2 regions of the Salicola sp. AFF1 genome follow, and region 1 is predicted to be linked to the other one. Evidence: riboswitches for the same ligand, from Rfam matches in the RefSeq annotation. Region 1 holds a riboswitch; the other holds the start of a gene.

The links. Region 1 has a riboswitch for cobalamin ahead of AC1RQI_RS01510 (CbtB domain-containing protein). Riboswitches for the same ligand answer to the same signal wherever they lie in the genome.
Region 2: another riboswitch for cobalamin. It lies ahead of AC1RQI_RS13555 (cobalt-precorrin-5B (C(1))-methyltransferase); the one in region 1 lies ahead of AC1RQI_RS01510 (CbtB domain-containing protein).

What each region holds. Positions count from the first base shown of each region.
Region 1 is NZ_JBXAYL010000002.1:23,335-39,176, forward strand. Features, by position in the region: gene AC1RQI_RS01470 (LysR family transcriptional regulator) at 1-623, opposite strand, end outside; gene AC1RQI_RS01475 (ABC transporter ATP-binding protein) at 675-1,694, opposite strand; gene AC1RQI_RS01480 (ABC transporter ATP-binding protein) at 1,691-2,689, opposite strand; gene AC1RQI_RS01485 (ABC transporter permease) at 2,693-3,631, opposite strand; gene AC1RQI_RS01490 (ABC transporter permease) at 3,628-4,677, opposite strand; gene AC1RQI_RS01495 (ABC transporter substrate-binding protein) at 4,794-6,362, opposite strand; gene AC1RQI_RS01500 (porin) at 6,991-8,061, shown strand; gene AC1RQI_RS01505 (DUF1289 domain-containing protein) at 8,199-8,456, shown strand; cobalamin riboswitch at 8,567-8,775, shown strand; gene AC1RQI_RS01510 (CbtB domain-containing protein) at 8,813-9,004, shown strand; gene AC1RQI_RS01515 (CbtA family protein) at 9,091-9,861, shown strand; gene AC1RQI_RS01520 (hypothetical protein) at 9,959-10,114, shown strand; gene AC1RQI_RS01525 (AAA family ATPase) at 10,229-12,013, shown strand; gene cobW (cobalamin biosynthesis protein CobW) at 12,016-13,077, shown strand; gene cobN (cobaltochelatase subunit CobN) at 13,090-15,842, shown strand, end outside.
Region 2 is NZ_JBXAYL010000023.1:11,004-26,845, forward strand. Features, by position in the region: gene AC1RQI_RS13545 (PepSY domain-containing protein) at 1-686, opposite strand, end outside; gene AC1RQI_RS13550 (TonB-dependent receptor plug domain-containing protein) at 686-2,620, opposite strand; cobalamin riboswitch at 2,761-2,975, opposite strand; cobalamin riboswitch at 3,055-3,264, shown strand; gene AC1RQI_RS13555 (cobalt-precorrin-5B (C(1))-methyltransferase) at 3,311-4,408, shown strand; gene AC1RQI_RS13560 (ABC transporter ATP-binding protein) at 4,405-5,175, shown strand; gene AC1RQI_RS13565 (ABC transporter permease) at 5,172-5,945, shown strand; gene AC1RQI_RS13570 (precorrin-8X methylmutase) at 6,161-6,793, shown strand; gene AC1RQI_RS13575 (precorrin-2 C(20)-methyltransferase) at 6,799-7,557, shown strand; gene cobJ (precorrin-3B C(17)-methyltransferase) at 7,554-8,300, shown strand; gene AC1RQI_RS13585 (cobalt-precorrin-6A reductase) at 8,401-9,195, opposite strand; gene cbiE (precorrin-6y C5,15-methyltransferase (decarboxylating) subunit CbiE) at 9,217-10,506, shown strand; gene cobM (precorrin-4 C(11)-methyltransferase) at 10,503-11,258, shown strand; gene cobG (precorrin-3B synthase) at 11,274-12,551, opposite strand; gene AC1RQI_RS13605 (acyl-CoA thioesterase) at 12,608-13,015, opposite strand; gene phoU (phosphate signaling complex protein PhoU) at 13,172-13,927, shown strand; gene AC1RQI_RS13615 (histidine triad nucleotide-binding protein) at 13,944-14,297, opposite strand; gene AC1RQI_RS13620 (FAD-dependent oxidoreductase) at 14,316-15,596, opposite strand; gene AC1RQI_RS13625 (aminoacyl-tRNA deacylase) at 15,638-15,842, opposite strand, start outside.

The DNA of each region.
Region 1 (15,842 bases):
AAGCCTCGCGAGTGGTACGAGATGGTCGGCACGGGCTGATCCGCGGTTCCGGGCAACGCGAACCGCGGTGAGCCGTCCTCCTGGGCGATGGAAAAAGGCGTGATCTGTTCCCGCCCAAGGGTGAGCCAAGCGTAGTGCTCGGGATCGAGGCGTTGTTGCAAGGGCAGGTGCCGGTGCCAGTAACACAGCACCAGGTCGACGTCGCCGGCGTCCAGGGCATCCAGAAAGTCTTTACCAACCCAGTTGGTGGATTCGAGGTTGATGGCCAGGCGCTCGCGTAATCCGGTCTGATCGGCCCAAGTCTGGAAGAAATGGGAAAACAGACCCTGTGTGGAACCGACACTGATGCGGCGACTGGCCGCTTCCTCCATCGCGGCGATGCGGTCACGAGTCTGGCGCAGGTCACGCGTCATTCGCTCGCACATATCGCGGAACTGCTCCCCGGCCGGTGTCAGTGACAGCGGAAGCGTTTGACGGTTAATCAGGGTCGTGCCCATCGTTTCCTCCAGAATCCTGATGCGGCGACTGAAGGTTGGCTGACTGACATGTCGGCTTTCGGCGGCACGAGAAAAATGCCGTGTTCGCGCCAGCGCGAGGAAGTCTTCAAGCCAGCGTATTTCCATAGTAGTGTTACCCGCTCGTCTGCCTGTGTTGTGCTGTGTCAGCGGCCAACACTATAGACGATCTTCCTCGACGGCGTGGCAGGCGACCCTGGCCCCGGTGTCGGTGGTGATCAGCTCAGGGACCTCGGTCCGGCAGCGCTCATTGGCATACGGGCAGCGGCCATGGAAAACACACCCGGACGGTAACTCGACTGGTGTGGAGACTTCGCCGTGCAGGCGGATGTGGTTGGGGCGGTCATCTTCCAGTCGGGGGATGGCGGACAGCAGTGCCTGTGTGTAGGGGTGGCGCGGGCTTTCGAACAGGGTCTGGGTTTCGGCCAGTTCGCAGACCGTGCCCAGGTACATGACGGCAACCCGGGTGCCAAAGTGCTCGACGACTGACAGGTCATGCGTGATGAACAGATACGTCAGGTTGCGTTTTTCCTGGGCCTCCATCAAAAGATTCAGAACCTGAGCCTGTATCGACACATCCAGCGCCGAAATGGGTTCATCGGCCACGATGAACTCCGGATCAACCGCCAGCGCGCGGGCGATGGAGATCCTCTGGCGTTGCCCGCCGGAGAACTCGTGCCCGAGGCGTTTCCCCCAGTCGGCGCCAATGCCAACCGATTCCATGACGCTTGCCACTTTCTCGCGGACGGCACCAATCGACCAGTCAGGGTAATGAAAGCGTATGGGTTCCTCCAGGGTTTGCTGGATCGTCATACGCGGATTCAGCGACGCATAGGGGTTCTGGAAGATCATCTGCATCCGCCGCCGATAGGGGAGTGCGGACTTCCCGTCCAGGTTATCAATACGTTGTCCATCGTAATAAACGCCGCCTCCCGAAGGGGAGAGCAGGCCCATGACGGTTCGTGCCACCGTGGACTTGCCGCAGCCGGACTCTCCGACCACGCAGAGTGCTTCGCCTCTGCGCACGTCCAGACTGACATCGTTGATCGCGTGAACGAATTCCCGGTGACGCTCGATACGGCCCTTTTTAAAACGCAGCTGCTCAAGAAGATTCCCGGACAGATCGAAGCGTTTCTCCAGGTTGCGGATTTCGACGAGTGGGTTGGCCTGGGCGTTCATGGATGGGTCTCCCGCTGGTGCGTTTCGGCCTCAATCAGTTCCTGGACCTCGTGGCACGCTACTTCTATGTTGCCGGACTGGACATAGTCCGGCATGTTGCTCCGGCACTGCTCCGTGGCGAACTGGCAGCGCGGATGGAACGGGCACCCCGGAGGAATGTGGTTCAGCGATGGCATGGTGCCGGGGATCTGGTAGAGCAGGCTGCCCGGTTCGCCCATCTGGGGCAGGGCATCGATCAGTCCCTGCGTGTAGGGGTGCTGGGCGTCGTTGATGATTTCTTTCGTCGGCCCCTGCTCAATGATGCGGCCGGCGTACATGACCAACATGCGCTGGGTGACCTGTGAGACGACGCCAAGGTCATGGGTGATCAGCATCAATGCGACATGATGCTGTTCGCACAGTTCCAGCAGCAGCTCCATGATTTCCGCCTGGATGGTGACATCCAGGGCGGTGGTCGGCTCGTCCGCGATGATCACGTCCGGGTCCAGCAACAGGGCGATCGCGATGATCACGCGCTGGCGCATCCCGCCCGAAAGCTCATGCGGATACTGATCCAAACGCTTGTCCGGTGATGGAATCTGGACCTGTTTGAGCCGGTCCAGCGCGATCTGCCGGGCGGCTTTACGGCTGATGCGCTGATGCGCCTGAAGCGCCTCGATCATCTGGGTTTCGATGGTCAGAACCGGGTTCAGCGTCATCATCGGGTCCTGGAAGATCATGGCGATGCGGTTGCCGCGGATCTTGCGGATTTCGCGCTCGCTCATGGCGGCCAGGTCACGCCCTTCGAACAGAATCTGGCCGCCAGCCAGGTAGCCCGGCTGTGCGGTCAGGTTCAGGATGGAGAAGGCCGCCACTGACTTGCCAGCGCCGGACTCACCTACCAGTCCCAGCCGTTCGCCCCGATCGAGCGAAAAACTGATTTCCCGCAGGGCGTTCAGGTCACCGCCACGCACCGCGAAGCGGATGTCGAGGTTTTTGACGTCCAATAATGCCATGACCTATCCCTTATACAGTCGCGGGTTCATTACATCGCGCAGCCAGTCGCCGAGCAGATTGATGACCAGCACCAGAATGACCAGTACGAGGCCGGGGATCAGCGTGATCCACCAGGAGCCGCTCTGGATGTAGTCAAAGCCGGACTTGATCAGCGAGCCCAGCGACGGCTGTGTCTCCGGCATGCCCAGTCCGAGGAAAGACAGCGCCGCCTCTGAAATGATGGCGTTTGCGATCTGAACGGTGGCGATGACGAAGATCGGAGAGAGCGTATTCGGCAGAATGTGCCGGAACATGATGCGCCGTGTGCGAAAGCCCATGACCTTCGCCGCTTCCACGTATTCCTTCTTTTTCTCCGCCAGAACGGAGGCCCGGACCGTCCGGGCAATCTGTGGCCACTCAGCGATACCGATGATCAGAATCAGCATGTAGATGGCGATCTCGCCGAACATCAGGTTGCCAAAACTGGCCTTGAACACGGCCCCGACGATGATCGCGACCATCAGGGTAGTGAACGACAGCTGGACGTCGGCAATCCGCATCAGGATGGAGTCGACCCGGCCTCCCAGATAGCCGGCGAGCAGGCCGAACAGGATGCCGAGCGCCGCCTGCAGGATCACGGCGCCAAAGCCGATCAGCAGGGAGACCCGGGTACCGTACAGGATCGTGGAGAGCAGGTCGCGGCCCTGGGCGTCGGTGCCCAGCGGGAACGATGCATCGCTGCCATCCAGCCATGCCGGAGGCAGCTCGGCGTTCATGATGTTGATGGTTGCCAGGTCGTAGGGGTCGTGGGGCGCCACGGCAGGCGCAAACAGCGCCGCCAGAGCCATTGCCACGAACACCACAAAGCTGACAATGGCCACCTTGTCCCGTTTGAAGCTGTGCCAGAAGAAGGAGCCCCGGAACCGGCTCAGGCGCGAGGCCGGTGCTGTTGTTGTGGTCATGCCTTTGCTCCCGTCAGTTTCACGGTTGGGTTCACCAGCCCGTAGATCAGGTCAACCACCGTATTGGTGATCACGAAAATCAGCCCCACCACCATCAGGTAGGTCACGATCAATGGAATGTCACTGCGTGTGATGGCCTCCAGGAACATCAGGCCAACGCCCGGCCACTGGAAAACCGTTTCCGTCAGGATCGTGTAGGCCACCATGATGCCAAGCTGCACGCCGCCCACCGTGATGACCGGCAGCATGGTGTTCTTCAGGGCATGCACGAAGTGGACGCGACGGGGTGTGAGGCCTTTGGCGCGGGCGTACCGGATGTAGTCGCTCTGGAGCACTTCCATCATTTCCGCGCGGATCAGCCGGATGAACAGCGGCAGCATGATGGCGGCCAGCGAAATGGCCGGTAACACCAGGTTCAGGAGACCGCTGGCGGAGAAGAAATTGGAATCCCAGGTGCCGAACAGGTGTGTCAGGTCATTACCACGCCCATAGGAGGGCATGCCGCCTTCGGTTGACAGCAGCTCGTTCAGCCATTGCCCCCAGCCGGTATCGGACGGGAACCAGGTAACGGTGACGCCGATTGAGAAGAGCTGGATCAGGACGATGGCCGTGAGAAAGACGGGTATGGAGATGCCGACAGTGCTGACGCCCATGAAGAACTTCGCAAGCCAGGCCCGGGGGCGGATGGCTGCGTAAACCCCGATGGGAACGGAGAACAGACCGACGATCAGGCTGGCGGCAATCACCAGCTCCAGTGTAGCGGGCAGGTGGTCGAGGATGACGTCCATCGTTGGCTCTCCATAGAAATAGGAGGTGCCGAGGTCGCCCTGTACGGCGTTTCCGGCAAACCGGGCGTACTGGAAGAGCAGGGGGTCATCCAGGCCGAGTTCCTGGCGGAGTTCTTGGCGTTCGGCGTCAGAGACCGACTGACCGACCATCTGCCGGAGGGGATCGCCCAGACCATCCTGGATGGCAAAGCTGATCACACTGATGATGAACATGACCAGGGCGGCCTGGCCAATTCGCTGAACCAGAAAAGCAAGCATGAGGGACACCAACTATGCGGAGGCGCGGGAACGTCGATCCCGGGCCGTTCTGAACGTTGCCGCCAACGGCTGGCACCGGACCCGGTTTGCGGGCCGGTGAGCCATTGGGCGCCCGTTTATTCGACGACCAGGTCGCCGATGTAGGGGAAGTTCATGACGTTGACGATGGGCTTGATCCTGACGTTCTTCTGCGAAGCCCAGGCCTGGTCCTGCCAGTGCAGCGGGATGAAGGCCGCGTCCTCATACAGTCCTTTTTCAACCTGCTGGAGAAGCTTGGCACGCGTCTCGCGGTTGGTTTCGACGTTGGCCTTCTCGACCAGCTCATCGAGCTCCGGGTTGCAGTAGTTGCCCGCGTTGTACTGGCCGGCGCCGGAATCCGCATCCGGGCACATGGTCAGGAACTCGTAGAAGTTCGCCGAATCCTCGGTGTCCGAATGCCAGCCGATCATCATCATGTCCGCGGCACGGTTGTCGAACTCGGGCCAGTACTGGGCTTTGGGCAGGGTCTTCAGATCCACTTTGATGTTGATCCGGGCCAGCATGGCAGCGACTGCCTGGGCGATCTTGCCGTCATTCACGTAGCGGTTATTGGGTGCCATCATTGAGATGGTGAAGCCATCGCCGTAGCCGGCTTCCTTCATCAACTGCTTCGCCTTGGCCACATCGAATCGCTTCTCAAGCTCCGGCACATGCCCCTGATAGCCCTCTGGGGAGAGTTGGGCGGCCGGTGTGGCGAAACCTTCCATGATCTTCTGGGCGATGCCTTCCTGATTGATCGCATAGGCGAACGCCTTACGGACCCGGGCATCCTTGAACGCTTCAACCCGCTTCTGGTTCATCTGAAACATGATGATGCGGGTGCCACTCATCGTTTCCAGGCTGGTCTTCGGATCACGCTTGATCCGCGCCAGATCCGTCGGCGGAACCGGGGCGATGAAGTCCACGCCACCGGACAGCAGGGCCGAGACGCGCGTGTTGTTTTCCTTGATGGGCGTCAGCGAGATGTGTTCGACGTTACCGGGTGAGGCCTCGTCCCAGTACTCGTCAAAGCGTTCGAACTCCACCTTGACGCCCTGCTGGCGTGACGTGACGCGGTAGGGGCCGGTCCCGGACTGGTTGCGCGAGGCGAAGGTGCTGCCCTGTTTGGAGATCCGGCTCTTGTCGTTGCCGTCTTCGTCAGTGCCCGTGTAGAACTGCTTGTCCAGCGGGAAGATGTAGGTGGCGGCGTTGAGCACGAGGGGATAAGGCTTCTTCGTGACCAGCTCGAACGTGGTGTCGTCGATGATGTTCAGTTCGCTGAAGGGCTTGAAGATGGCCTTGAAGTCCTGACTCCGCTTGAGGCGGTTGAAGGTGAACTTCACGTCTTCACTGGTCAGGGTGTTGCCGGAATGGAACTGGACATCCTCACGCAGGTTGAAGCGCATGGTCCGATCGTCGACGCGTTCCCAGCTCTTGGCCAGGCGGGGCTCGAAGGAAAGGTCCTTGTTCCACCGGATCAGTGGATCAAACGTCATATGGGAAAGCTGGAGGATGCCGCCGGACAGCTGCTCGTGAATGTCCAGAGTGACCGGGTCAGCATCATAGGCAATCCGGATGTCCTTGGTCTCCTCCGATGGCGAGGCGGCTGTCGTGGCCGAGGCTGTGAATGTAATGCAAATGGCAATCGTTGTTATAAGTCGTTTCATGGCGTTCGGGGTCCTGTCGTTATTATTGATCTGCGCCGGCTTCCTACCGGCGCCCTGATTATGAGACCTGATGCCTTTCTGACCCATCCGACCGGAGAATCAGCCAGACAAGACACTGACGAATGTAGGAACTGCCGGTTTTGACGGCAATCGAAAAAACAACATGGCGTTATTCGTCGATCAAATCAGCTCCTTTACCGTTGATCCGAACGATCCCTGATCGGCGCCTCAGGGCGCTGTAGAGGCGCTCCGCACTATCCGGATCGGGCATTAACCATCGCCTGGAAGGCTGGGTCGGGGTTTGCAAAAGTGGTCTGAATTGTTTAGAAGTATAGGGGCGGTCGGCATGAAAAAATTCTAGTGAATTGCTGGAGGTAATAGGGATATCGGTTTTTGAGTGAATGGAACTTGACTGGGGCTACCGCTTAAACGGAAACCGGCACTAACGAACAAGTGGCTGATAAGAATGTCTTAACGGATGGCGTTTCCGGGAAGATGAAAGGCACTTGTCGGTTTAGGGCTGTAACCGCTATAGGAACGCAGTTCGAGATAGTGATCTGGAGCTGACTTAATGGAACGTAAGTGTTGACAGAAACTGAAAACACTTCAGCCAAAGAGAAAACCAAAAATGAAAAAAACCATGATCGTATCCGCTGTCGCTGCGGCGACCTTCTCTGGCTCTGCTGCAGCGATGACCGTTGAGGAATTGGCGGCCAGCATGGACTCCATGCCAACGTTGTACGGTAATATTCAGCTGGTTAACCGCTACGTCGATTCTGACGTCAACAGTGTCACCAACGACGGGCTAAAGGACAACGGCTCCACCATCGGTCTGAAGCACGAGAGTGAAGTGGCACCGGGCATTACTGCGTTCGGAAAGATTGAACTTGAGGGAATCAGGGCGGACGATAAGGAAAGCGGTAGTTCAGGCCTGGACGATCTGGATGAAGCCTATATCGGTATCAAGGGTGAGACATTTGGCAGGATCTGGGTCGGGTCTGATGATTCACAGTATGAAGCACTCGTTGGTGACTATGGTAACTGGATCTATGAAGTGGGTCTGAATAACCTGTATGCGAGTTATACGACCGCTGAAAATGACCTTGTACAGTATGTTTCTCCCAGTTTTGGTGGGCTGACTGTTCACGGTGTCGTTCAGGTCAATGGCATGACCGACTCTGGCAACGGCGATCCTGAGCAGGATGCGAGTCACCCTTATCAGCTGGGTATGAAATACTCCATGGATCCTGTGACTGTGGCAGTGGCTATGGATTCCAACGATGGAACTGGTAGGACAGGTCATTATCTAACCGATCAAAGCAATGAAAACAGCTATGGTCTGAGTGTTGCTTTCGACGTTAACGAGAATCTGACATTGGATGCCTATTACGACAGGCGTAAGGGGCAGGATGCCTATGTCAATGATGGGTCATCCATTGAGCTTGGTGCTGAAAATGGTCAGGACCTGTTCGGTGTCATGGGTCATTATACGATGGGCGCCAACTCGTTCCGTGCATCCTATGAGTCTGCTGAAGCAGATACATCGGACGACGAAAGTGATGTCATCACCGTTCAGGCCAAGCGCAACGTGAACGACAACATGTACGTTTACGCGGAAGCCCTGCAGCGCAACAATGAAGACGTTGGTCTTGACGAAGAAATTAATGAGCTGAATGTTGGCGCTGTCTACTACTTTTGATATGGCGTCACGGGGTCGGGGCAATTCAGATTCAATACCGGTCTGATCGGAATCAGTCAGCCAATTCGGGGTCATTGCCTGCCCGCCAGCGTGGTAGGGTAGGCGGCTTGCCTTTAATAGCCATGGAGGATCCTGTTATGGCCAAGGGGTCTCGTATTGCCTCGCCCTGCGTCGGCGTTTGCCGTCTCCAGAATGAGTCCTGTATCGGTTGCGGCCGGTCCCGGGACCAGATTGTCCGGTGGTCGTCGATGGCTGCCGACGAGCGTGATTCCGTAATGCGGGCGCTTGGTTCCCGTTGCGGTGACTGTGGCCGGGTGCTGCCCGTGCCCGAGGGCGGTACCCCGGCGCAGTGCCCGGACTGTGCCACCCATTGCCCGGCCCCGTCAGTGGGGTAACAGGGCACAATGGGGCGGCAATCGGCCACGCGCATCTGGTGCCGCGCATCGGGTGCAGGGCCCATGAATCCCTCGCCGGGGCGTTGCGCTTTGTCCGGTAAATGAGTAAGGTAATCGCTCAGAAAACAGGTGCCCCGTCAGGGGATAATCGGGAAGTATGGTGCGGCCCTTGAGGCCAATGCCATCGCTGCCCCCGCATCGGTGATAAAGGCGTAGCCTGCGAATACCACTGGTTCCATACCGGGAAGGTGCAGGCGAAGACAGCCAGGCTGGCTGTCTCCTTTTGAGCCCGAAGACCGGCCTGTTTTTGGTATTTCATCCACTAAGGGTGCGGCGGGCACTCAGGGAGTAAAACAATGTCGGTCTATTCCTCCTATACGACCGGGGCGGACTCCGCTTCGGCATCCCAATCCTCTTCGCTCCTCCAGCAAGGTGCCGTCCTGCTGTTTGGCGTTGTCATCCTCTTTGGCGTGGGCTTTCTGCCCATGGAAGCGGTGCACAACGCGGCGCACGATACGCGGCACAGTTTCGTCTTCCCCTGCCACTAAGGGGCAAGCCGCTCATTGGGTTGGTATTAACCGCCCGGTGATTGTGTCTGAACAGCACGAACCATTGATTGCCGGAGGAAAACGGAATGTTTCGATCCTTTATTCTGAGCGCCTGTCTGATTGGCGCAGTTGCTGGCGTATTGCTGACCGCCATCCAGTCCTTTGGGGTTACCCCTATTCTTCTGTCGGCCGAACAGTTCGAAGGCGCTGCGGCGCAACCGGAAGCGGCTGACGCCCATGGCCATGAGCACGACCATAGCCATGGGGGGCATGCGCATGGCGGGGATGGCTGGGCGCCTTCGGATGGCGGTGAACGCCTGTTCTTCACGGGGCTGTCCAACGTGCTCGCGGGCGTTGGTTTTACGGCCGTCATGCTGGTGCTCATGAACCAGCTGCATGAACGCGGACGTTTGAGGCTGACCCCGTTGCATGGGCTTTTGCTGGGGCTGGTTGGTTACCTGGTGGTGTTTGTGGCGCCCTCGCTGGGGCTTCCTCCCGAGGTCCCCGGGGCGAACAGCGCGGCGCTGGCGACGCGTCAGTTGTGGTGGGTCACGACCGTGATCCTGGCTGCCACGGGGCTGGGGCTGCTGTGCCTGGCGTCCGGCTGGAAAAGGGCGCTGGGGCTGCCGTTGCTGGGTCTGCCCTATCTCTTTGTCCCGGCACACCCTGAAGGCCCCTTGTTTTCCCATCCCGACCCGGAGGCGGTCTCGACGCTGCATGCGTTGCATCACGATTTTATCTGGGCGACCGGATTAACCAACCTGGCGTTCTGGCTGGTGGTCGGCCTGGCCTGTGCGCTGGTGCTCAGGCGGATTGCCGGGAACCGGTCCAACGACCCTGAAGACGCGGCCGCGTGAATGCCCTGATGGCCCGTCGGCGGTTTGAACCCGCCGGATGAGGTCACTGTCGCCTTTTGCGATAAGAAGGGCTGGTGGACTACCCCGTGCCGCAACGGTGCTTGATCAAGATGCCATCGAGGCCCGATATGAGCGTTGCGCTCTGGATGTCCTCCGTGGCCCGCAATCGGCGCTCTACGGCCCCAACATCATCGGTGGGGTGATCCTCATGATCACCGAGGGGTCGAAGAGCCTGGCCTTTCAGACGAACTAGCCCTGGACGCCGGCACCCGGCTCGGTCGCAGTGGTGTGCGCAATGCTATACGCCAGGCGCGGCGCCAGTATGGCCACACGCGCTTGCTTGAACGATGGAGTGCCGTCTTTGACGATGCAGGTTGATGAGAACGTATCCATGCCCGTCTTCCCGTTCACCGCTGTGGTGGGACAGGACAATCTGAAAATGGCCCTGATCCTGGCGAGTATTGAGCCACGCCTGGGAGGGGTCCTGATCAGCGGGCCGCGTGGCTGTGCCAAGTCGACCCTGGCGCGTGGTCTGGCACGGTTGCATCCCGGCGGGGAAGGGCGCTTCGTGACGCTGCCGCTGGGCGCCACGGAGGAACAGCTCACCGGCAGCCTGGACCTGGAGAAAGCCCTGGGCGACCAGTCCGTGGCCTTCAATCCAGGTCTGTTGGCAAAGGCCCATGGCGGGGTGCTCTACGTTGACGAGGTGAACCTGTTGCCGGACCCGCTGGTGGATTCGTTGCTTGATGTGGCGGCTTCCGGCGTTAACCGGGTGGAGCGGGACGGCATCAGCCGGACGCATGCGGCCGAGTTCATGCTCGTGGGGACCATGAATCCGGACGAGGGTGAGTTGCGGCCCCAGTTGCTGGATCGCTTCGGGCTCTCGGTAGCGCTGACCACCCCTGACGTGGTCGACGAAAGAGCGGCCATCATGCGCCAGCGCATGGCGTTTGAGCAGGCGCCCCAGGCGTTTGTTGAGCGTTATGCGGCTCAGGAGGCCGACCTTCGTAACCGGATCGAGAGGGCGCGTGAGGTCTATCCGGGCATCGAGTGCCCGGCCAGCGAGGAAACCCGGATCGTGGAGCAGTGCCTGGCAGCCGGGGTTGAAGGGGTGCGAGCCGACATCACCTGGCGCAAGGCCGCCGGGGCCCACGCCGCCTGGCAAGGGAACCGGGTGATTACCGCCGCGGACGTGGACGCCGTGGCGGAGCTGGTCCTGCATCACCGCCGGGGGCATGAGCCGGACTCCTCGGGCTCCCCGCCACCCTCGGGCCAGGGGCATGATGATTCCGGCTCGGGAACCCCCGGGCAGGGCCCTGGTGATGGTGGAAGTCCTGAGGGGGGCCAGGGGGGCGGCGATTGGGGCGGCATGCCACCCAGCGCGGTCAGCCCCGGTGATCCCCGCACGTTCCGGATGCAGGAACAGCCCGAGGGCCTGCGCGCGATGCCAGCCAACAAACCCCGATCAGTGGGATTGAGTGCCGAGCGATCCCCGGGGCGTTGCGACGGGGCGAGAAAGGGTGCGTCCGGTCAGGGCAGGAGCGACGGGAGCGTCGACTGGTTCCGCACGCTGGTAGCCCGGCAGCGCTCGTCGGGTGATGCCTCATCAACGCTGTACTTCCGGCCACACCGCCGGGTATCGCACACCTTGAACTGCGTGTTGCTCGATGCCTCTGGCTCGACGCTGAACAATGGGGCATTGGCGGACGCGGAGGCCGTGGTTCTTTCCATTGCCCACCAGTCCTACCAGGCTCGCCAGCAGCTTGCGATCCTGGCATTCGGCAACGACGACTGCCGGTGGCTCTTGCCACCGCGTCGCGCGCCCAGGGACTGTCGCCCTTACCTGTCGGGCCTGCCGGCCGGAGGCGGCACGCCACTGAGGCGAGCCCTGCTGCAAGTCCGTGACCGGATCAGCGAGCAACGCCACCGTGAGCCGGAACTGAGCGCCCGGGTCTATCTGCTGACCGACGGCCTCAGCCGTAACCCGGTTCAGGACATCCAGTTGACCGCCTCCCTGACGGTCATCGACACCGAACGCGCGCGCGTGCCACTGGGGCGCTGCCGGAAACTGGCCCAGACCCTGGGCGGGGCGTACCAGCAGCTGGCGGACGCTGCCCCGCGTGCGCGGCCCACCATTAATGGAGTGAATTGACCATGCAACTCGACAAGATCAACGCCACTGTGGTTACCGGCTTTCTTGGAAGCGGCAAGACCACCCTGTTGTCCAACATCCTCCAGCGTGCCGATGGTAAGCGTATTGCTGTCATCGTTAACGAGTTCGGCGAGATGGATATGGACGCCGAGCTCCTCCGGGGCTGTCCCCTGGCGTGCGACGACGGCACCGACCAGGGCGACGGCATTTTTGAACTGGCGAACGGCTGCATCTGCTGCACCGTTGAGGAAGAGTTCGTGCCGGTCATGGAAAAGCTCATCGAGCAGCGGGACCGGATCGACCATATCCTCATCGAAACCTCGGGCCTGGCCCTGCCCAAGCCGCTGGTCCAGGCCTTCAACTGGCCGGGAGTGCGCGAGCACTGCACCGTCGATTCGGTGATCGCCGTGGTGGACGCACCGGCCGTTGCGGCGGGCCGCTACGCCAATGACCCGGAACGGGTCGAGCGCCAGCGTCTGGCGGATGACAGCCTGGATCATGACCCGACCCTGAGGGAATTGCTGGAGGACCAGCTGGGGTCGGCGGACCTGGTCATCGCCAGCAAGAGCGATCAGCTGGAGGCGCCGGAACGGGATCAGGTCACCGCCGCGGTGCGCGAGCACCTGCCGCAGTCGGTCAAGGTGTTGTTCGTCGAGAACGGCGAGGTGGAGAACGACCTGTTGATGGGGCTTGATGCGGCAACGGAGGCGCGGATTGAGTCGGTGCAGACCCATCACGACCGCCACCATGCCGAGGGCGAGGAACACGGCCATGCCCATGATCATTTCGACAACTGCGTGATCAGCCTGGGCAAGGTCGATAGCAACGCGCTGCTGGAGCGCATTCGCTCGGTGGTGGCCGAACATGCCGTCTACCGCATCAAGGGGTTTGCGGACACCGGCAAGCCCATGCGCCAGGTAGTGCAGGTGGTGGGCGAACGGGTGGCGCACTATTTCGACCGCCCCTGGGAGCAGGACGAAGCCCGCGATACCCGGCTGGTGGTGATCGGCCGCGACCTGGAGCATGACACACTCCATCAAGCGCTCGCGGGGGCGCAGGTCTGACCGGAGGCCACCATGCACATGCTTTCCGCCCAGCCCGGGGGCTTTACCGACGAGCCGGGCATCATCGACCTGGCGCAGAGCCCGGCCGACATGGTGATACTGGCGGCGGCCGATGGCACGCTCGGCCTGTTGACGGATGTTGCTGAGCAACTGCCGCAAGATTACCCAAGCCTGCGGCTGGCGAACTGGTTGAACCTCACCAAGCCGGCGGCGCTGGACCTGTACCGGGACAAGGTGCTGGATCACGCGCGGCTGGTGGTGGTATCGCTGCTCGGCGGCCGGGCCTATTGGCCCTATGGGCTGGAACAGCTCCAGGAATGGGCGGAGGAGGACGGGGAGCGCACACTGATCGTGGTGCCCGGGGACGACAGCGAGGATGTCGAGCTGCTGACCAGCGGTACCGTTGACGAGACCGTCGCACGGCGTGTCTGGCGCTACCTGCGTGAAGGCGGACGAGATAACGCCTTCCAGCTTTACCGGTACCTTGGGGCCTATGGCTTCGGACGGGATGAGCCCTGGCGGGAGCCGGCACCGCTGCCGCGTGCGCTCATCTATCACCCCCGCAAAGGGGAGGCGGCGCTTGGGGACTGGTATGAGGACTGGACACAGGACCGGCCGGTGGCGCTGATGCTGTTCTACCGCAGCCATCTGCAGGCCGCCAACATGACCATGTTCGACGGGTTGATCGACGTCCTGGCGGAAAACGGTCTCAATCCATTGCCGGTGGCGGTGGCGTCACCCAAGGAGCCTGCCTGCCTGGCGACGGTTAATGAACTGGTCGAGGCGGCCGATGCCCGGGTGCTGCTCAACACCACCGGTTTCGCCATGCAGGCAGGGGCCAATGCCGCCATGGATTCCAGTCCCGGTGGTCCCGGCTCACCGTTCCACCGGGACCTGCCCATCCTGCAGTTGATCATCGCCAGTTGCACACGGAGTGACTGGGCGGAGCAGAGCCAAGGGCTGCGCGGGCGCGACATTGCGATGCACATCGCCCTTCCGGAGCTGGATGGTCGCATCATTACCCGGCCGGTCAGCTTCAAGAGCGCGAGCCGTTACAGCAGTCGTTGCCAGCTGGATGTGGTGCGTTATGAGTTGCACCCGGAGCGGGCCCGCTTTGTGGCCCAGCTGGCACGCCGGTGGTGCGGGTTGCGCCAGGCCCGGAATGACACCAAGCGGGTGGCGCTGGTGCTCGCCAATTACCCGACCCGCGACGGGCGAATCGGTAATGGCGTTGGGCTGGACACACCACGCTCCACCCTGACCCTGCTCAGGGCGATGGCGGAAGCCGGCTACCCAGTCTCTGACCTGCCCGAGGATGGCACCGCGCTGATCGAGCAACTCCAGGCGGGGATCACCAATAACGCTGAGACGCTCGCGGCTTCGCCCTGTTATCAGAGCCTGGATCTGGCAACCTACCGGCGTTGGTTCGCCAGCTTGCCCGCAAACTGCCAACAGGCGGTTCGGGAACGCTGGGGAGAGCCCGAGGCTGACCCGAAGTGTCGGGGTGGCCGCCTGATGGTCCCCGGTATCCGTCTGGGAGAAACCTTCGTTGGCATGCAACCATCCCGTGGCTATGACGTGGACCTGACCGCCAGCTACCACGATCCAGACCTGGTGCCGCCACACGGCTACCTGGCGTTCTACTGCTGGTTGCGCGAGGTTTACGGGGTTTCCGCCGTGGTGCACGTTGGCAAGCACGGCAACCTTGAATGGCTGCCGGGCAAGGGGGTGGGCCTTTCGGACCAATGCTGGCCGGACATTGCGCTCGGGCCCATGCCCCAGCTGTACCCCTTCATCGTGAACGATCCGGGGGAGGGAGCCCAGGCCAAGCGCCGGAGCCAGGCCGTGATTGTTGATCACATGACGCCGCCCCTGTCCCGGGCGGAAACCCATGGCGAGCTGGCGGAACTCGAGCGTCTTGTGGATGAATACTATCAGGCGATGGGTCTGGACCAGCGCCGGGAAGACCATCTGCGCCAGTCAATACTCAACCATGTGCGTGAGAGCCATATCGCCGAGGAACTCAGTGGGCGCCCCGGTGAGGAGGCGGAAGACCCCGAGACGGCCCTGTTGCGCCAGCTTGATGACTATCTGTGTGACATCAAGGAGGCCCAGATCCGCGATGGCCTGCACTGCTTGGGCGAGCGTCCGCCCGAGACCTCGCTGAGGGACACCCTGGTTGCCCTGGTGCGCCTGCCCAGGGGGGATGGAGATGAAGACGCCAGCCTGCTGCACGCCCTGGCGCAGGACCTGGCGCTGGGCGAGGACTTCGACCCACTCAAGTCGGAGGCCGCGCAATGGCAGGGGCCCAGGCCGGCGGCACTGGCCCGCGTCAGCCCTGAACCGTGGCGCAATGGTCACGATACCCGTGAACGGTTGGAGGCGCTGGCGAGCCAGTTGGTGGCCGGCGTCGTGCTGGGGCATCAGGAGGGCAGTGAGCCAGCGCCGGAATGGCGGCGTACGCGGGCGCTTCTGGCCCATGTCCGCGAGGTGGTTTATCCCGCGCTCACCCAGGGTCTCGAGGATGAGATCGGACACTGCCTCGCGGGCCTTGAGGGCCGGTTTGTGCCGCCCGGGCCCAGTGGGGCTCCCACCCGGGGACGGCTGGATACGCTGCCCACCGGGCGCAATTTCTACGCCGTGGACAGCCGGGCGATCCCGACCCAGACGGCCTGGGAGCTGGGGCAGGCTTCGGCCGATGCATTGGTGCGGCGCCACCTCCAGGACCATGGGGAATACCCGGAGCAGGTTGGGCTTTCGGTCTG
Region 2 (15,842 bases), on a different contig from region 1:
CTGAGGGTGGCCAGGGTCCCGATGCCGGAAACCCAGAGCACGACCTGGCGCCAGACGCCGCTGAGCTGGCGCAGCTGGGTCGGGTAGATCCAGTGGATAACCGGGCCGGCGTAGCCCCAGACCCGCTCATGGAAGGTGGTGCTGTGGATGACTTCGCCGGTAGGGCTTGAGAGGTACAGATGGGTTCCGGCGTCATCCGCCAGTGCCACGCGCCAGAGTGGCGCCGGGGCGCGGACGTGGCTGTTGACCGTCCACTGATCCGGCCCATCCAGCCGCGTGACCGAGGCCACGGCGGCACCACTGAGTTCACGTGCCCGCTTACGGGCTTGTTGCCGGTTCAGTGGTGGCGCGGGTTGGCCGGTGTCGGCGAAGGCGCTGCGCCATTGCCCTTGGGCGTCCATGGCATGGATCCGGGGGCGCTTGCCGGGCTGGTTGATCCGCAGGGCCGCGGGTTCTTCCAGATTCAGCGCGGCCAACGCCCTGGTGGGCGTTGCCGCGAGCTTTCCCGGGTCCATTGGGGCGAGCCACGCCATGCGATCACTGGCCGGGGTCCGTGGGTAGCCCTCGAACATCATGACGATGCCCGAGGCGAACCACAGCAGCAGGATCAGGCTCATCCCGAGCCCGAGGTAGCGGTGAACCGGGATGAGCCAGCGCAGGGTCCGTTTCTTGAGCCGGCTCGCCATCAGAAGCTCCGGCTGTACTCAAGCTGGACGTTGCGGGGCGGGCCCAGGGTGTCCTGACGGTACGGCTCGCCATTCGGGGGCGTTACCTGAGCGACGCCGTTGGCGTACTGCTGATCCCTCAGATTCTCCAGGCGCAGGGTGACCCGGTTAGCGCCATCGGCTCCGAACTCACGCCAGGCACTGGCGCTCAGCAGGGTGTAGTCGCCGTAGGACTGCTTGCCAATGTCCGCCGTGCTTGTGGTCACGTCGCCGGTGTGGCGGGCATTAAGCTCCCAGCCCTGATTGTCGCCCTGCCAGCTGAGCGTGGCGTTGGCGTGCCATTCGGGGATGCCGGCGATTTGCTCATCGCTGCCACCTTCCCGCGCATCGGCCCAGGTGGCGTCCAGATCCAGCTGCCAGCCACGGTCTCCGCCCAGGTTGAGAGCGGCCTCAGCACCGTGGACCCGGACCGTCTGGTTGCTGTTGGCGTACTGGCCATCATCAACCTTGATGAGGTTGTCGATCTCGCGGTAGAAGCCACCCAGTTGCCATTTCACGGGGTTGCCGATGTGACCGGTCAGCGACACATTGCTGTTGATGCTCTCCTCCGGTTCCAGGTTTTCATTCCCGGCCGGGAAGTCCTCGTCAATCACGAACATCTCAAAGGCCGAGGGCAGCCGGAAGTTGGTGCCCACGCTGGCTTTCAGGTGGAGGTCTTTGGGGAGCGGCTGCTTCAGGCTGATGTTCCAGATGCTGTGGTCATCGGCGAAGTTGGAGTGGTTGTAGCGGGCGCCCAGGGCCAGGTGGGTACTGGGCGAGAAACTCAGGTGGGGCCGATACTGAACAAAGCCCGCCGTAACGGCCTCAGTCTTGCCGTCAATGCGCAGCGAATAGTCCTCGCCCTGATAGCGCTGGTAATCCACGCCGCCCAGAAGCTGGGAGCCGCCATCCGTGGTGTGGCGACCGGTCAGATTGACGCCATAGTCATCGAACCCCCATTCGGCCCGATCGTTAATGAGGTTGACGGTGCCGTCCTTGTCCATGCTCAGGCGGGTGTAATCGGTCCACCAGTCGTGCCAGTAGGCTTTGACGAAATAACCGTTCTGCTCATTCACCTGATGATCCCATTTCAGGGAAACAATGTTCTCATCGCGGTCGTTAACGGCCTTGAAGTTGCTGTTGCCCCGGGGAAAGTCGGCTTCCACATCGTTGCGGACCACGAGGGCGTTCAATGACTTACCTTCGCCCGCATCCAGCAGGTAGCGGCCGCCGTAGGAGCTGCGGGTGAAACCACGCTTCTGACGCCGGGCGCTTTCAAGCAGCTCACTGTCCCGGTAGGGGCGGTAGCCGTCCGAATGGTCGTGTTCGCCAAATACCAGCCACCGCCCGTACTCGTTGCGATTGCTGACATGGCCGGCAAGGCGGCGGTCGCCCAGTGATCCGAGCGCGCCGGTGATGTTGCCCCCGGAGTCCTTTTCGGGCTTACGCAGGACAATGTTCACAACTCCGGCCACTGCCTGGGTGCCGTAGAACAGGCCCTGGCCACCTTTCAGGATCTCGATGCGCTCGACCATATGGGTGCTGATGGAGTCCAGTGGCGAGGTGCTGCCGAAGAGCCGGTTGTTGATGCGCACCCCATCCACCAGCCAGAGCACATCCTCGCTACGCGAGCCCTGGATGGAAATGCTGGCGTAATCACCGCGGCCGGTCTTGGGATTCAGGTAGAGCCCCGGTACGTTACCCCGAAGAGCCTGGCCAATGTCGCTGACACCGGTCCTGTCGAGTTCTTCACTGTCGATCACTTCCAGTTCAGCGCCGTAGTCGGATAACTCCGAGGGCAGGGTTTCCTCAAGGGCAGACCCTTGAACCACCAGCTCATCGAGCGCCATGTGGTGATCAGCGGCGAGCGCCGATACTGGGGATAGAAGCGTGACTAGTAGGCATAATCGTTTCATACAAGGTCTCCATGCACTGCACATTAGCGATGGAGCCCTCACGTGGGCGCAGGCCGACAGGCGGGGTCAGCGGTGGTGCAACCGGTCCGTTGGCGGCCCGAATACCTCAGTCGCGAAGGCTCGGCTTCCGGGCCACCTTTGATGGGGCCCGGGCTTCGGCAGGTCTTCGGACTCAGGGGCGGGCGCCCAAATCGGGCGCAGGCCTTGGATCACAGCTTCCCATCCGGTCTGGACAGTGCCTGGGGGTAGCCCCCTGTGATCCTCGTTCCCCAATACCGCTGCGCGTCAGTCCCGGAGTCTCACCGGGTTCCCGTGCGCTCGTTATGGAGCGCTGACCGAAGCGCTGGGGAGGCTAGGGCATCGTGTGACGGAAGTCAAAAACCGTGGATGAGTTGGTGGCGGTTTGACCAGGGTGCCCCGATCCTCTAGGATTCACCCCTCTTTCGTCCCTGGGTGGCCGGCGTTTGTTCAGATGCCGGCTGAAACGGGAACCCGGTGAGACTCCGGGACTGCCCCCGCAACGGTGAATGCTGGGCGCGGATCATCCCTGCCACTGTGATGGCACCATCATGGGAAGGCGATCCGCCCGAACCGGTCCAGGTTCCAGCATGAGTCCGGAGACCGGCCCAGGGGAAACCATCGCGTCAGTGCGGGCGGCACGGCGGTGAAGCGCCCACGACTCAAGCCACCATGCGTCCTGAAACCCCAGAGCACAATGGCCCCCTGCGTCAGGGCCTCTCAACGGGAGCCTGCGCCACCGCGGCCTCGGTTGCGACCGCCCGTGCGCTGCTGGCCGGGACCGAGGACCGTGGCGTGCGCATCCGCCTGCCGCGTGGCCAGGAGCCGCTCATGACCATTGAGGACCTGAATGTCACTGGTACCAGCGCCACCGCTGGCGTGATCAAGGATGCGGGCGATGACCCGGATGCGACCCATGGCGCCCGCCTCTGGGTCCGCCTGGAGCTGGTGGGTGAGCCGGGGGTGCGGTTCCAAGCGGGCGAGGGGGTCGGAACCGTGACCCGTTCGGGCTTGCCGGTGGCCGTGGGCGAGCCCGCCATCAACCCGGTGCCCCGGCGGCTGATCACGGAGCACCTGGAAGCGGTTGCCTCGGACGCCGGCTACGAGGGGGGCTTCCGCGTAACCGTGGGCATCGACGGCGGCGAGGCCATCGCCCGCAATACCATGAACCCCAAGCTGGGCATTGAAGGGGGCCTGTCGGTGCTCGGCACCACCGGCATTGTGCGTCCCTTCTCCTGCTCCGCGTTCATCGCCTCCATTCACCAGTCGGTGGATGTGGCGCGCGCCAATGGCCTCACCCATATTGCCGGTTGCACCGGTGGCACCAGCGAATCGTTCATGCGCTCCCATTTCGGCCTTGAGGAAGGCGCCATTGTGGAAATGGGGGACATGTTCGGGGCCCTGCTCAAGTATCTGAAAAAGCACCCGTTGCCGCGCGTGACGCTCGCCAGTGGCTTTGGCAAGCTCAGCAAGTTCGCCGCTGGTGAGCCGGATACCCACAGTGCCCGCTGCGCCATCGATTTTGATTTCATCGCCGACCAGGCCCTGGCCGCCGGTGCCGGCACGGAACTGGCTGACTGGGTCCGCACCGCCAATACCAGCATCGAGGCACTGGAAGCCTGCCAGCAGGCAGGCGTTCCGCTGGGCGATCGGGTGGCGGGCATGGGCCTGGCCCGGATGCGTGACTACCTCCCTGATAACCCGCACCTGACGGTGTGCGGCGTGAGCCGCCGGGGCGAACTGATCGGCTTTGCCGAGGGGGTGGCATGAGCGCGGCCATTGAACTCCAGGGACTGCGCAAGACCTACAAAGGGGGGCAGGCGGCGCTGGACGGTGTGGACCTGAGCGTCGAACGCGGTGCCTTCCAGGGCCTGCTCGGCCCCAACGGCGCGGGCAAGAGCACCCTGATCGGGCTAATGACCGGGCTTGTACGGATCGAGGCTGGCTCCGTGCGGCTCTTCGGCCACGATCCGGAGCGCGACCCCGTTGCCGCCCGCCGCCGGGTGGGGCTGGTGCCCCAGGAAGTGAACTTCAACAGCTTCGAGCCCATCAACGAGATCATCGCCACCCAGGCCATGTACTACGGCCTGCCCCGCCGCCGTGCTCGCGAGCGTACCCGGGCGGTCCTTGAGCGCGTGGGTCTGCTGGAGCGCGCCGAACGCAAGCCCTGGGGCCTGTCCGGCGGCATGAAGCGCCGGCTGATGATGGCCCGGGCCCTGGTGCACGAACCGGAACTGCTGATCCTCGATGAACCCACGGCCGGGCTCGATGTGGAAGCCCGCCGCGACACCTGGTCGCTGCTGCAGCAACTCAATGCCGGCGGGACCACTGTGTTGATGAGCAGTCACTACCTTGAGGAAATGCGTGACCTCTGCCAGACCGTTGCCGTGCTCCGGGAAGGGCGCCTGATCGCCAACGACACGCCCGAATGCCTTTTTGGCGCCGACGCTGGCAGCGGCACCGGCGACCAGGGCCTGGAAGCCCGCTTCCTGCGCCTGCTCGAAGGCGGCGAACCGGGTGAGGAGGCATCGCCATGAACGCCGCCATCCTCTGGAACGCCTACCAGGGCCTGGTCATCAAACAGGTGCGGCGCTTCCTGCGTTCCTGGGTCCAGAACCTGCTGCCGTCCGTGGTTACCGCCACGCTCTTCATGGTGATCTTCGGCCATTTCGTGGGGCGCGACCTTGGCCAGGTGGGCGGCGCCCGCTACGCGGATTACCTCATGCCCGGGTTGGTGCTCTTCGCCGTGGTCACCAATGCCTACAACAACACCACCCTGGCGTTCTTCGGGGCCCGCCTCCAGCGCCATATTGAGGAGATGCTGGTTGCCCCCATGCCGGCCTGGCTCATCGTTGCCGGTTTCGCCACCGCTGGCGTGCTGCGTGGGCTCATGGCCGGGGCGCTGGTTCTGATGGTGGCCTTGCCCATGACGGAGCTCGAGCTCCAGCACCCGGGGGTAGGCCTGATGGTGGCGGTACTCAGCGCCCTGCTGTTTGCCTTTGCGGGCCTGCTCAATGGCATCTTTGCCCGCAGCTTTGACGACACCTCGGTCATCGCCACCTTCCTGCTGACGCCGCTGATCTATCTGGGCGGCGTTTTCTATCCCATCGACCGCCTGCCTGCCCCCTGGGACACCGTCTCCCTGGCCAACCCCATGGTCTACATCGTGGACGGCTTCCGTTACAGCCTTCTCGACGAGGGGACCATCGGAGGTGGGTGGACGTTTCTGGTTCTGCCGGTGGTGACGGTCATTACGGGGGGCGTCGCATGGTGGCTGGTGGCAAGAGGTGTACGAATCAAGCCATGAGTCAGGTAAACGTGGACACAAGAATGTTGGTTGGTTGCCTGAGCGAATCGGGTAGTGCTTTCCGGGAAACGCTGTAAATACATCCCTGTACGCTGCTCTTCCGCCATCCATGGCTCCAGAGCTTCCCGGAAAGCACTACCCGATTCCCTCATTTTGAGCATTTAGGTATCGCTGCCCGAACAGGACATGACGATTGAACATAGAGAGACGATGTAATGGACGAACTCCATGATTACGAAAAGGACGGCGCCGCCATCTACCGCGCCTCCTTTGCAACCATCCGCAACGAGGCGGATCTGTCAGCGGTGCCGGCGGATCTCGAGAAGACCGCCGTTCGCCTGATCCATGCCTGCGGCATGGTGGATCTGATCGAAGACCTGGCGTTTTCCCCGGACGCGGCTGGGGCGGCCAAAGCCGCCCTTCAGGCGGGCAAGCCCATCCTCTGTGACAGCGAGATGGTGGCCCATGGCGTGACCCGCAAACGGTTGCCGGCGCATAACGACGTTATCTGCACCCTGCGGGATGAAGGGGTGCCAGACCATGCCGCCGCAATCGGCAACACCCGCAGCGCCGCCGCCGTGGATTTCTGGAACGAGCACCTGGAGGGCAGTGTGGTGGCGATCGGCAATGCCCCCACGGTCCTGTTCCACCTCCTGAACCGGCTGGCCAATGGGGCGCCACGCCCTGCCGCGGTGCTCGGCTTCCCGGTCGGGTTCATCGGTGCGGCGGAAAGCAAGCAGGCACTGGCGGCTACCGCCAACCTGCCCTTTATCACAGTCCATGGCCGCCGTGGCGGCAGTGCCATGGCGGCGGCGGCCGTCAACGCCCTGGCCAGCGAAACGGAATGACCATCATGAATGACACAGCGACCCAAACCGGGACCCATGGCTACGGCCACCTCTATGGCATCAGCACGGGACCTGGCGATCCGGAACTGATCACCCTCAAGGCGGCCCGGCTGCTGGCCGAGTGCCCTGTGGTGGCCTATTTCTGCAAGCGCAGCGGTGCGGGGCGAGCGCGGACCTCCTGCGACGCCCATATTACCGCCGAGCATGAGGAGCTGCCCCTGGTCTACCCGGTGACCAACGAGATCCCCCATGGCAGCCCGGAATACCGTCAGCAGATTGAGGATTTTTTCGAGCAATCCGCGGAGGCGGTTGCGCAACACCTCAGGGCCGGGCGTTCGGTGGCGGTTCTGAACGAGGGCGACGCCTTTTTCTATGGCTCTTTCATGCACATCTACCTGCGCCTGAAGGACCGGTTTGACAGCACCGTGGTCCCGGGCGTGGGCGCCATGATGGCCGGGGGTGCGTTACTGCCGCACCCGCTGATGATGCGCGACGACCAGCTGCGGGTCATCCCGGGCACCATGGATGAAAAGGCCCTGCGGGCCAGCATTGATCCGGAGCGGGCAACGGTGATCATGAAGGTGGGCACCAATCTGCCGCTGCTCCGGCGCATCGTCACGGACCTGGGGCTTGAGGACCGGGCCTGGTACGTGGAGAAGGCGAGTATGCCGGAGGAGCAGGTGATGCCGCTGGTGGAGGCACCGGACGGCAAGGCGCCTTATTTCTCCATGGTGCTGATCCCCGGGCCGGGGGTGCGGCTATGAAACGGCTGGACGTGATTGGCGTGGGGCCGGCGGGCCCGGATTGGGTGACGCCGGAGACCCAGGCCCTGATTGACGAGGCCACGGATCTGGTGGGCTATGAGCCCTACCTGGACCGGCTGGCGTCGCAGCGCCACCGGTGCCATCCCTCCGACAACCGGGAGGAGCTGGAGCGGGCTGTTGAGGCGCTGGATCTGGCGGCCCAGGGGCGTCGCGTGGCGGTGGTCTCGGGAGGGGATCCCGGGATTTTCGCCATGGCGGCCGCGTTGTGCGAGGTGCTGGATTACCAGGCCCGCCCTGAGTGGGCGGACATCGAGTTTGAGGTGCATCCGGGGGTGTCGGCGCTGCAGGCGGCTGCGGCCCGCGTGGGTGCGCCCTTGGGCCATGATTTCTGTGCCATCTCGCTGTCGGACAACCTCAAGCCCTGGTCGGTCATCGCGAACCGGCTGCAGCTGGCGGCCCGGGCGGATTTTGCCATGGCCTTCTACAATCCGCGCTCTTCAAGCCGGACCTGGCAGCTGGGCGAGGCGCTGTCGATCCTGCGGGCGGAGCAGCCGGGGGAGACGCCGGTGGTGTTCGCGGCGGCGATCGGGCGGCCGGATGAGTGGGTGCGGATGACGACGCTGGCGAAGGCGGATCCGGCCGAGGTGGATATGCGGACCGTGGTTCTTGTGGCGAATGCTCGGGGGCGGTATGTGCGGCACGGGGATCGTTGGTTTGTTTACAGTCCCCGGGATTATTCTTGACGCCTCGAATGACAGGAGCCGGGGACTCCTGAACGGGAATCGCCACGAGTACATCCATGTAGGCTGCTCTTCCGCCATCCATGGCTCCAGAGCTTCCCGTTCAGGAGTCCCCGGCTCCTGTCTGATACGCCTCGATAACCTTTAGCGCCTGTTCCAGCCATTGTGTGACTTCTTCCGGAGACTGAAAGGAGTGGGTGGCTGGTGGGAGTGGCGGCCGGTCGATGATGATGACCGGGATGCCGGCTTCGCGGGCGGCGTCGAGTTTGGGGCGGGCGGCCTGGCCGCCGGAGTTCTTGGTGATGAGGGCGGCGATCTGGTGGTTGGCAATGAGCTGGCGCTCGCCTTCAAGCGTGTAGGGGCCACGGTCTTCGATCAGGGTCCATTGATCGAATGACGGTTCCGGCTCCGGGGCGTCCACGCAGCGGACCAGGAGGTGGCGATCGGGGATGCCCTCGAAGGCCGGGAGGCTGGTGCGGCCCGTGGTGAGCCAGAGGGTGTCGCCCGGGCCGGTCAGTTCGGTGGCCTTGCGGGCCGCTTCATGAAGGTCGGCCACCGGGTGCCAGTCGTCGCCGGATTGGGGTGCCCAGGGTTCGCGTTCCAGCCGGCCCAGGGGCAGGTCGAGTTCCTGGCAGGCGATGGCGGCGTTGTGGGACATCTCGGCGGCGAAGGGGTGGGTGGCGTCCACCACGGCCGCGATGTCGTGCTCCATCAGCCATTGCTTGAGCCCTTCAATGCCGCCGAAGCCGCCCCGGCGGGTGGGCAGGGCTGGCGGCAGGGGGCGGCGCGTGCGGCCCGCGAGTGAATACGTGGGGTCCAGCTCCGGCTTGTCCAGGAGCTGTTCCGCCAGTGTCATGGCGTCGCGGGTGCCGCCGAGGATCAGGATGCGAAAGGCCATGGGCAGTTGCCGGAGTTGGGAATGGATGAGAAACACGATTATACAGTGAGCACCACAGACACGTCTTGCCCGGAAACGCCTGAACAGCGTTGGCTGAGCGTTGTGGGGCTGTCCGAAGCCGGCTGGGATGCCCTGGGCGGGGCGGCCAGGGCAGCGGTGAGCCAGGCCGGGGTCGTGATTGGCGGCGAGCGTCATCTGGCGCATCTGCCGCCCGTACCGGGCCAGCAGCGCGAGCCCTGGCCCTCGCCGTTCAGTGAGGGGATTGAGCGGATCCGGCAGTGGCAGGGGCGGCGGGTCTGTGTCCTGGCCAGTGGTGACCCCTTCTGGTATGGCGTTGGCGCCACCCTTGCCCGCCACTTCCCTACGGCGGTCATGGACTGTCATCCCGGCCCTTCCGCCTTTTCTCTGGCGGCGGCACGGCTGGGCTGGGCGCTGCAGTCGGTGCATTGCCATTCGCTGGTGGCGCGGGATCCGGACCGGTTGCGGGCCGTGCTCGCGCCCGGGCGGCGGCTGTTGGTCCTGAGCAATGATGAACAGAGCCCTGGGACGGTGTGCCGGCTCCTGGTCGACAGTGGCTATGGCGCGAGCCGCGTTACCGCGCTGGAATCACTGGGCGGCGCCGGGGAGCGGCTGGTTACAACAACCGCCGAGGTCGGGTTCCCCCATCCGGTGGCACGGCTGAATACAGTGGCCATCGAGTGCGATACAGCGCCGGCATCGCCTCTGGCCCGGGTGCCGGGACGCCCTGGCGAGGCTTTCATCCATGATGGCCAGATTTCCCAGCCCGAGGTCCGGGCCGTGGTGATGGCATGGCTGGCGCCGCGTGGCGGGGAGCACCTATGGGATCTGGGAGCCGGTTCCGGGGCCGTGGCCGTGGAATGGCTGCTGGCGGATCCGGCCAATCAGGCGACCGCAGTGGAGCGGCGACCCGAGCGTGCGCGCAATATCCGCGACAATGCGCGCCTTCGGGGCGTAGGGCAACTGGCGGTGCGGGAAGGGGATACGGTTGAGGTGATGCCTGAGCTCGCGACCCCGGACGCCGTGTTCATCGGTGGCGGTGCCAGCGGCGAGGGCGTGATCAAGGGCGCCTGGTCCGCCCTGCGAGCGGGCGGGCGCTGTGTGGCAACGGCGGTGACGGTTGAAGGGGAGGCGGCACTGGTGGCCGCCCAGCGGCGGTACGGGGGGCAGTTGACCCGCCTGTCCGTGGACCGCACGGAACCATTGGGCCGTTTCAACGGCTGGACCTCGGATCGACCCATCACCCTCTGGGCCGCCACAAAACCCGAACAAGCAGGGGAAGAAACGCAATGACAGTACACTTTATTGGCGCCGGCCCCGGCGCCCCGGATCTGATCACGCTGCGGGCGCGGGACCGTATTGCCGCCTGCCCGGTCTGCCTCTATGCCGGCTCCATCATCCCTGAGGAAGTGCTCGCGCACGCGCCGGCGGATGCGCGGCTGGTGAATACCGCCTCCATGGCCTTGAGCGACATCATCGCCACCATTCAGGAGGCCGATGAGCAGGGCATGGACGTGGCACGCCTGCATTCAGGGGATCTGGCCATCTATTCGGCGGTGGCGGAGCAGCTGCGCCAGCTCAGGGAGCTGGGGATCGCCTACGAGCTGACGCCCGGGGTCCCCGCGTTTTCCGCGGCAGCAGCCGTGCTGGGCCAGGAGCTGACGCTGCCCGGTGTTGCCCAGAGCCTGGTGCTCACGCGCACCCAGGGGCGTGCCTCCTCCATGCCGGAAGGCGAGACACTGGAGGCTTACGCCGCCACCGGCACCACGCTCTCCATCCATCTGTCACTGCATACGCTGGATTCGGTGCTGGACCGGCTGATCCCGTTTTATGGCGCAACCTGTCCGGCGGCCGTGGTCTTCCGCGCGAGCCGTCCGGACGAGGAGGTGCTGCGGGCGCCACTGGGGCGGCTTGCGGACGACCTGGAGCGCATCCCGGAGAAACGCTCGGCGTTGATCCTGGTGGGGCCCGCACTGGGGGAGACGGATTTCTGCAACAGTGCGCTCTACGATCCGGCGCATCACCGCCTGTTCCGGGACACCTGAGACGGTCCCTCAGGCTCAGGCCAGGGATTCGTTAAGGGCCCGCAGGGCGGCGGGCACCTCCTCGGGCAAGAGCCCAGTGGCGATCCGGTGGCTCTCGTCATCGGGCAGCGCGTGGTCGTTGCGCACCAGGTCGTAGCGCCCCTCGCGGGCGACCAGCACCACAGGGGCCTTGCCGGGATGGGCGCAGCCCTTGGGGCAGCCGGAGACATGGATGGGGGTGCGGCCATCAAAAACCTCTGGCACCTGTGCCGCCCAGTCCAGCGCGTGCTGGCGTGTGGCGGTGGTGCCCGAGGCGCAGCCGGGGGTTCCCGGACAGGCGATGGCTGACAGCCGCGGGTCGTCCGGGCTATGGATCAGTTCCGGGGCCTGCGGCAGGCGCTGGCTGGAAGCGGCCCCATGGGGGAGGATCAAGCGCCGCTGAGGGGTAATCCCCAGGGGCTCGCCCAGGGCCTCCAGCTCATCAGCGATGAGCCGCGCCGTGGCTGTGCTCAGGCATCCCAGGGCAACGCCCAGTACAGTCCCGACCGGTGTTGGGCCGGGCCCTGATTCCGGTGGTGGCGCCGGCAAGGTGCCGTGGTTGTGCTCAAGGGAGCTGATGCCCGTGAACGCCGTTGTGCCATTGGCCTCCAGCAGGGCCCGCATACGCCGTGCCGGGGTGATCAGCCGCTGACGCTCGTCCAGAAACATCCAGGCCAGAGTCACCAGTACCTCGACGACCCGCGACGGGCAACAGCTGCCCACGACATGGGCCGTGGAGGCGGTGCCGGCCAGCCCCATGCGGTACCGGAGGCCGTCCGGCGTGGCAACGGCATCGGCGCGGATATCCCCATCAGTACCGGCCAGATGGGTCAGCCCCCCGCCGTTGAGCACAAAGCGGAACTTGGCGGGCAGCGCCCAGAGGGATTCATCATTGGTGATCCGTTGGTCCAGGGCGCGCGCCAGGGGTGCGGGGTCGTCCAGGGCCCCCGGGTCGCGGTCGGCGCCCGCGCTGCACTGGATATTGCGGGCCGCCTCGGCCGCCGCCGGCTCCGTTGCCAGCCCGGCGGCCACCAGTGAGCGCGTTGCCTCGGCTTCCGTGGCCTCATCGAGGCCGCGGAGCTGGAGGTTGCCTCTGCCGGTGATCTCAATCAGGCCAGTGCCGTACTCGTCCGCAAGATGGGCCACATGCCGCAGCGCCGACGGCGTGAGGCGGCCGTCGACCAGGCGGATCCGGGACAGAAGGCCGTCGCCGCTGCTCATGGGGTTGCCCGCGGAGGGGCAGGCGCCGCGGCGGTAGTGGTCAGGGATCGTCATGGGCCATGTCGGGTCTGGGTACAGGAATGGTCAGGATAGAGTGAATACCGCAGGCGCTACAACTTCTGTTGCGGCTGTGGCACCTCCCGGATGCGGCCGTGTTCATCAATCGCCACGCTCACGAACTGGGCTTCCGTGACCTTGCGGGCGTGCTGTTCGGTCTGGTCGCGCGTCCAGACCTCCACCTGGATCTTCATGGAGCTGCTGCCAATGTCTTCCAGGTGGGTGTAAAACGCGACCTCGGCACCGAGGCGCACCGGCGAGAGGAACTCCATGCCCTCAATGGCCACAGTGGCCGTGCGCCCCCGGGCCAGTCGGCCGGCGGCGGTGGCGCTGGCCAGGTCCATCTTGTTGACCAGCCAACCGGCGTAGATGTCGCCGTTGTTGTTGGTATCGGAGGCCATGGTGACCAGTTGCAGCGTGAGCTCACCACGGGGTTGGGGTTTGTCCGGCTGTGTTTTCATGGGCGTTGTCCAATGCTTCAATCAGTAGACTTTGGGCGCCAGTATAGTCAGTTCAGTGGCATTTGCGATGTGGTACCGGCTGAGCGCTGATATCATGGCAATAGGAAGAATATGTCTTATCCTTTATAGGGGTGGCGAATTGTCAGAGGCACAACAATGATCAATGAGCGAGAGAACTATTCACGCCATATCTCCCAGCGGTTCAATGAGGAGCTGAGCGAGCTTAAGAACCAGTTGCTGGAAATGGGTGGTTTGGTCGAGAAGCAGATCGGCGAGGCCGTTGAGGCGCTGGTCACCAATGATGCGGACAAGGCCCAGGCGGTGCGCGATCGCGACCGCGATGTGGACGATATGGAGCGCCGCCTGGATGAGGAAGCCATCCAGGTGATCGCGTTGCGCCAGCCCGCAGCCAGCGACCTGCGTCTGGTGATGTCGGTGGTGAAGATGGTGGCCGACCTCGAGCGCATTGGGGACGAGGCCAAGAAGATCGCGCGTCTGGCCATGGACATGGCGGATGAGATGGACGACAGCATGGGGCAGCGGCGTTTTGTGGAGGTCCGCAACATCAGTGGCCATGTCCGCTCCATGGTTCGGGATGCTCTGGATGCGTTCGCCCGCTTCGATGCCGGGAGTGCATTGGGTGTGATGCGGGAAGACGAATCCGTGGATGAGGAGTACAAGAGTTCCGCCCGGGCGCTGGTTACCCACATGATGGAGGACCCGCGCGGTATCGGGCGTTGCCTGAACCAGATGTGGACGCTCCGGGCCCTGGAGCGGGTCGGCGACCACGCGGATAACCTGTCCGAGCAGGTCATCTACCTGGTCCGGGGCATGGACGTGCGCCACCGCCCGCTCTCCGAGACGGAACGCGAGCTTGACGTCCACGGCAGCGACTCCGGGAGCGGGGGGTGATCACGCCCCCGTGGCTTTAGCCGTTCGGGAACGGCGGCCAGCCCATCGCCTTGCCGCCAAGCAGGTGCAGGTGGATGTGAAACACGGATTGGCCGCCGTGTTCATTGCAGTTCATTACCGTCCGGAACCCGTCCTCGGCGATTCCTTCCTCCTTCGCAATCCGCGCGGCGACCGTGTACAGGTGGCCGACCGTCTGTTCGTCCTCTTCCGAGAGGTCGTTGACGGTGGGTATCGCCTTTTTCGGGATGATCAGGATATGCACCGGCGCCTGTGGGCTGATGTCCCGGAAGGCCAGGCACTGGTCGTCTTCGTGCACGATGTCCGCTGGGATTTCGCGGTTGATGATGCGGCTGAAGATGGTTTCGGACATGGGTACCTCGCTTGTTTGTCAGGCCAGTCGTTTCAGCAGTGATTCAATGGGCGCGGGCAGGTGTTCGTCAATCCCCATGGCGTAGCGCGTTACCCGCTCGCGCGCGAACGGTACCCGGCCGGCAAGGCCGAGTCCCAGGTTGCGGGCCAGATGCAGCGGTGGCGCCGTGTTGCTGAACAGGTGATAGAACAGGTCCATGGCGTCCATCATCAGTCGGTTGCGGGGCCGGCGTTCCGCCTCGTAGCCGGCGAGTTTCGCGGCCTCGCCGGGGTCGGCCTGTGGCAGCGCCGGGCCCAGGGCCCGCGCCAGGGCGGCGGCGTCGTGAAAGCCGAGATTCACGCCCTGGCCCGCCAGTGGGTTGATGGTGTGGGCTGCATCGCCCACCAGCGCCACACGGTTCCGGGTGTACTGGTGGGCGTGTTCCCGGGCGATGGGGAAGCGCCCCCGGGCCGGCGCGGCTTTCGGGTCGGGCAGCTCCAGTGGGAAGGTTTGCCGGATCCGGGCCAGCAGTTGTGCCTCGTCCATCCCCATCAGTTCATCCAGGGTTTCCGGCTGGTCATACCATACCAGCGATCCCCAGCCACTGTTCTCCGCTTCAGGAAGGGGCAGGTAGGCTTTCGGGCCCTGGGGGGTGAACATCTGCCAGGTGATGGTCTGGACGGGCAGGGCATGGCGGATGTTGATCACCATGGCCTGCTGGCGGTACTGGCTGCGGCTGGTACCAATGCCGGCCAGGCGCCGCGTTACGGAGTTGGCGCCATCCGCGCCCACGACCAGCGCCGCATCAAGCGTATCCCCGCCGTCCAGCGTCAGGGTGACTCCGTCATCGTTTTGCTCCAGGGCTTGCACTGTGGCAGGAGACAGGCGCGTTATGCGCTTTTCCTGGCTCATGCGTTGCCACAGGGCCCAGCGGGTTACGCGGTTCTCAACGATGTGGCCCAGGTGGTCGCGCCCCAGGTCGCCGGCATTGAATTCCGTCCGGGCATGGTTTGCCAGAAGGCGGCCACCGGGGATGCTGGCCAGGGGCCCGGCGGGGGCCTCCCACACCGTCAGTCGTTCGAATGGCGCCATGCGCATTGCTTCCATGGCTGGCCAAGCACCCAGCTCGCGCAGCCAGGCTTCGCTGCCCGCGCTCAGGGCGGAGACGCGCAGGTCGGGCGCGCTGTCGGGAACGGGGGCCTCGGGGGCACTGGGCTCGACCACGGCGACTCGCCAGCCCCTGACCGCGCAGGCCAGTGCCAGGGCGGCGCCGACCATGCCGGCGCCGATCACGGCGATGTCGTGCTCGCGTTCACTCATGGTCGCAGTCTACGCCAGAGTGACGAGCGAAGACAGGGGGACTAACCGGCCTTGCGAGGGCCTCCGCTGAGCCAGCCGGGGCGTTGCGTGCCCGGGCGGATGAAGCCCCGGCTGATGACCACCGGCTGGGCCACATCCAGGTAGTCCCGGGTGCGGATCTGCATGGCCTCGGTATGGCTGCCCGCGGCGAAGGTGATTTCCGGCTGTTCGGCCAGGGTTTCGCTGCAGTAGGTGGCCATACCGAAG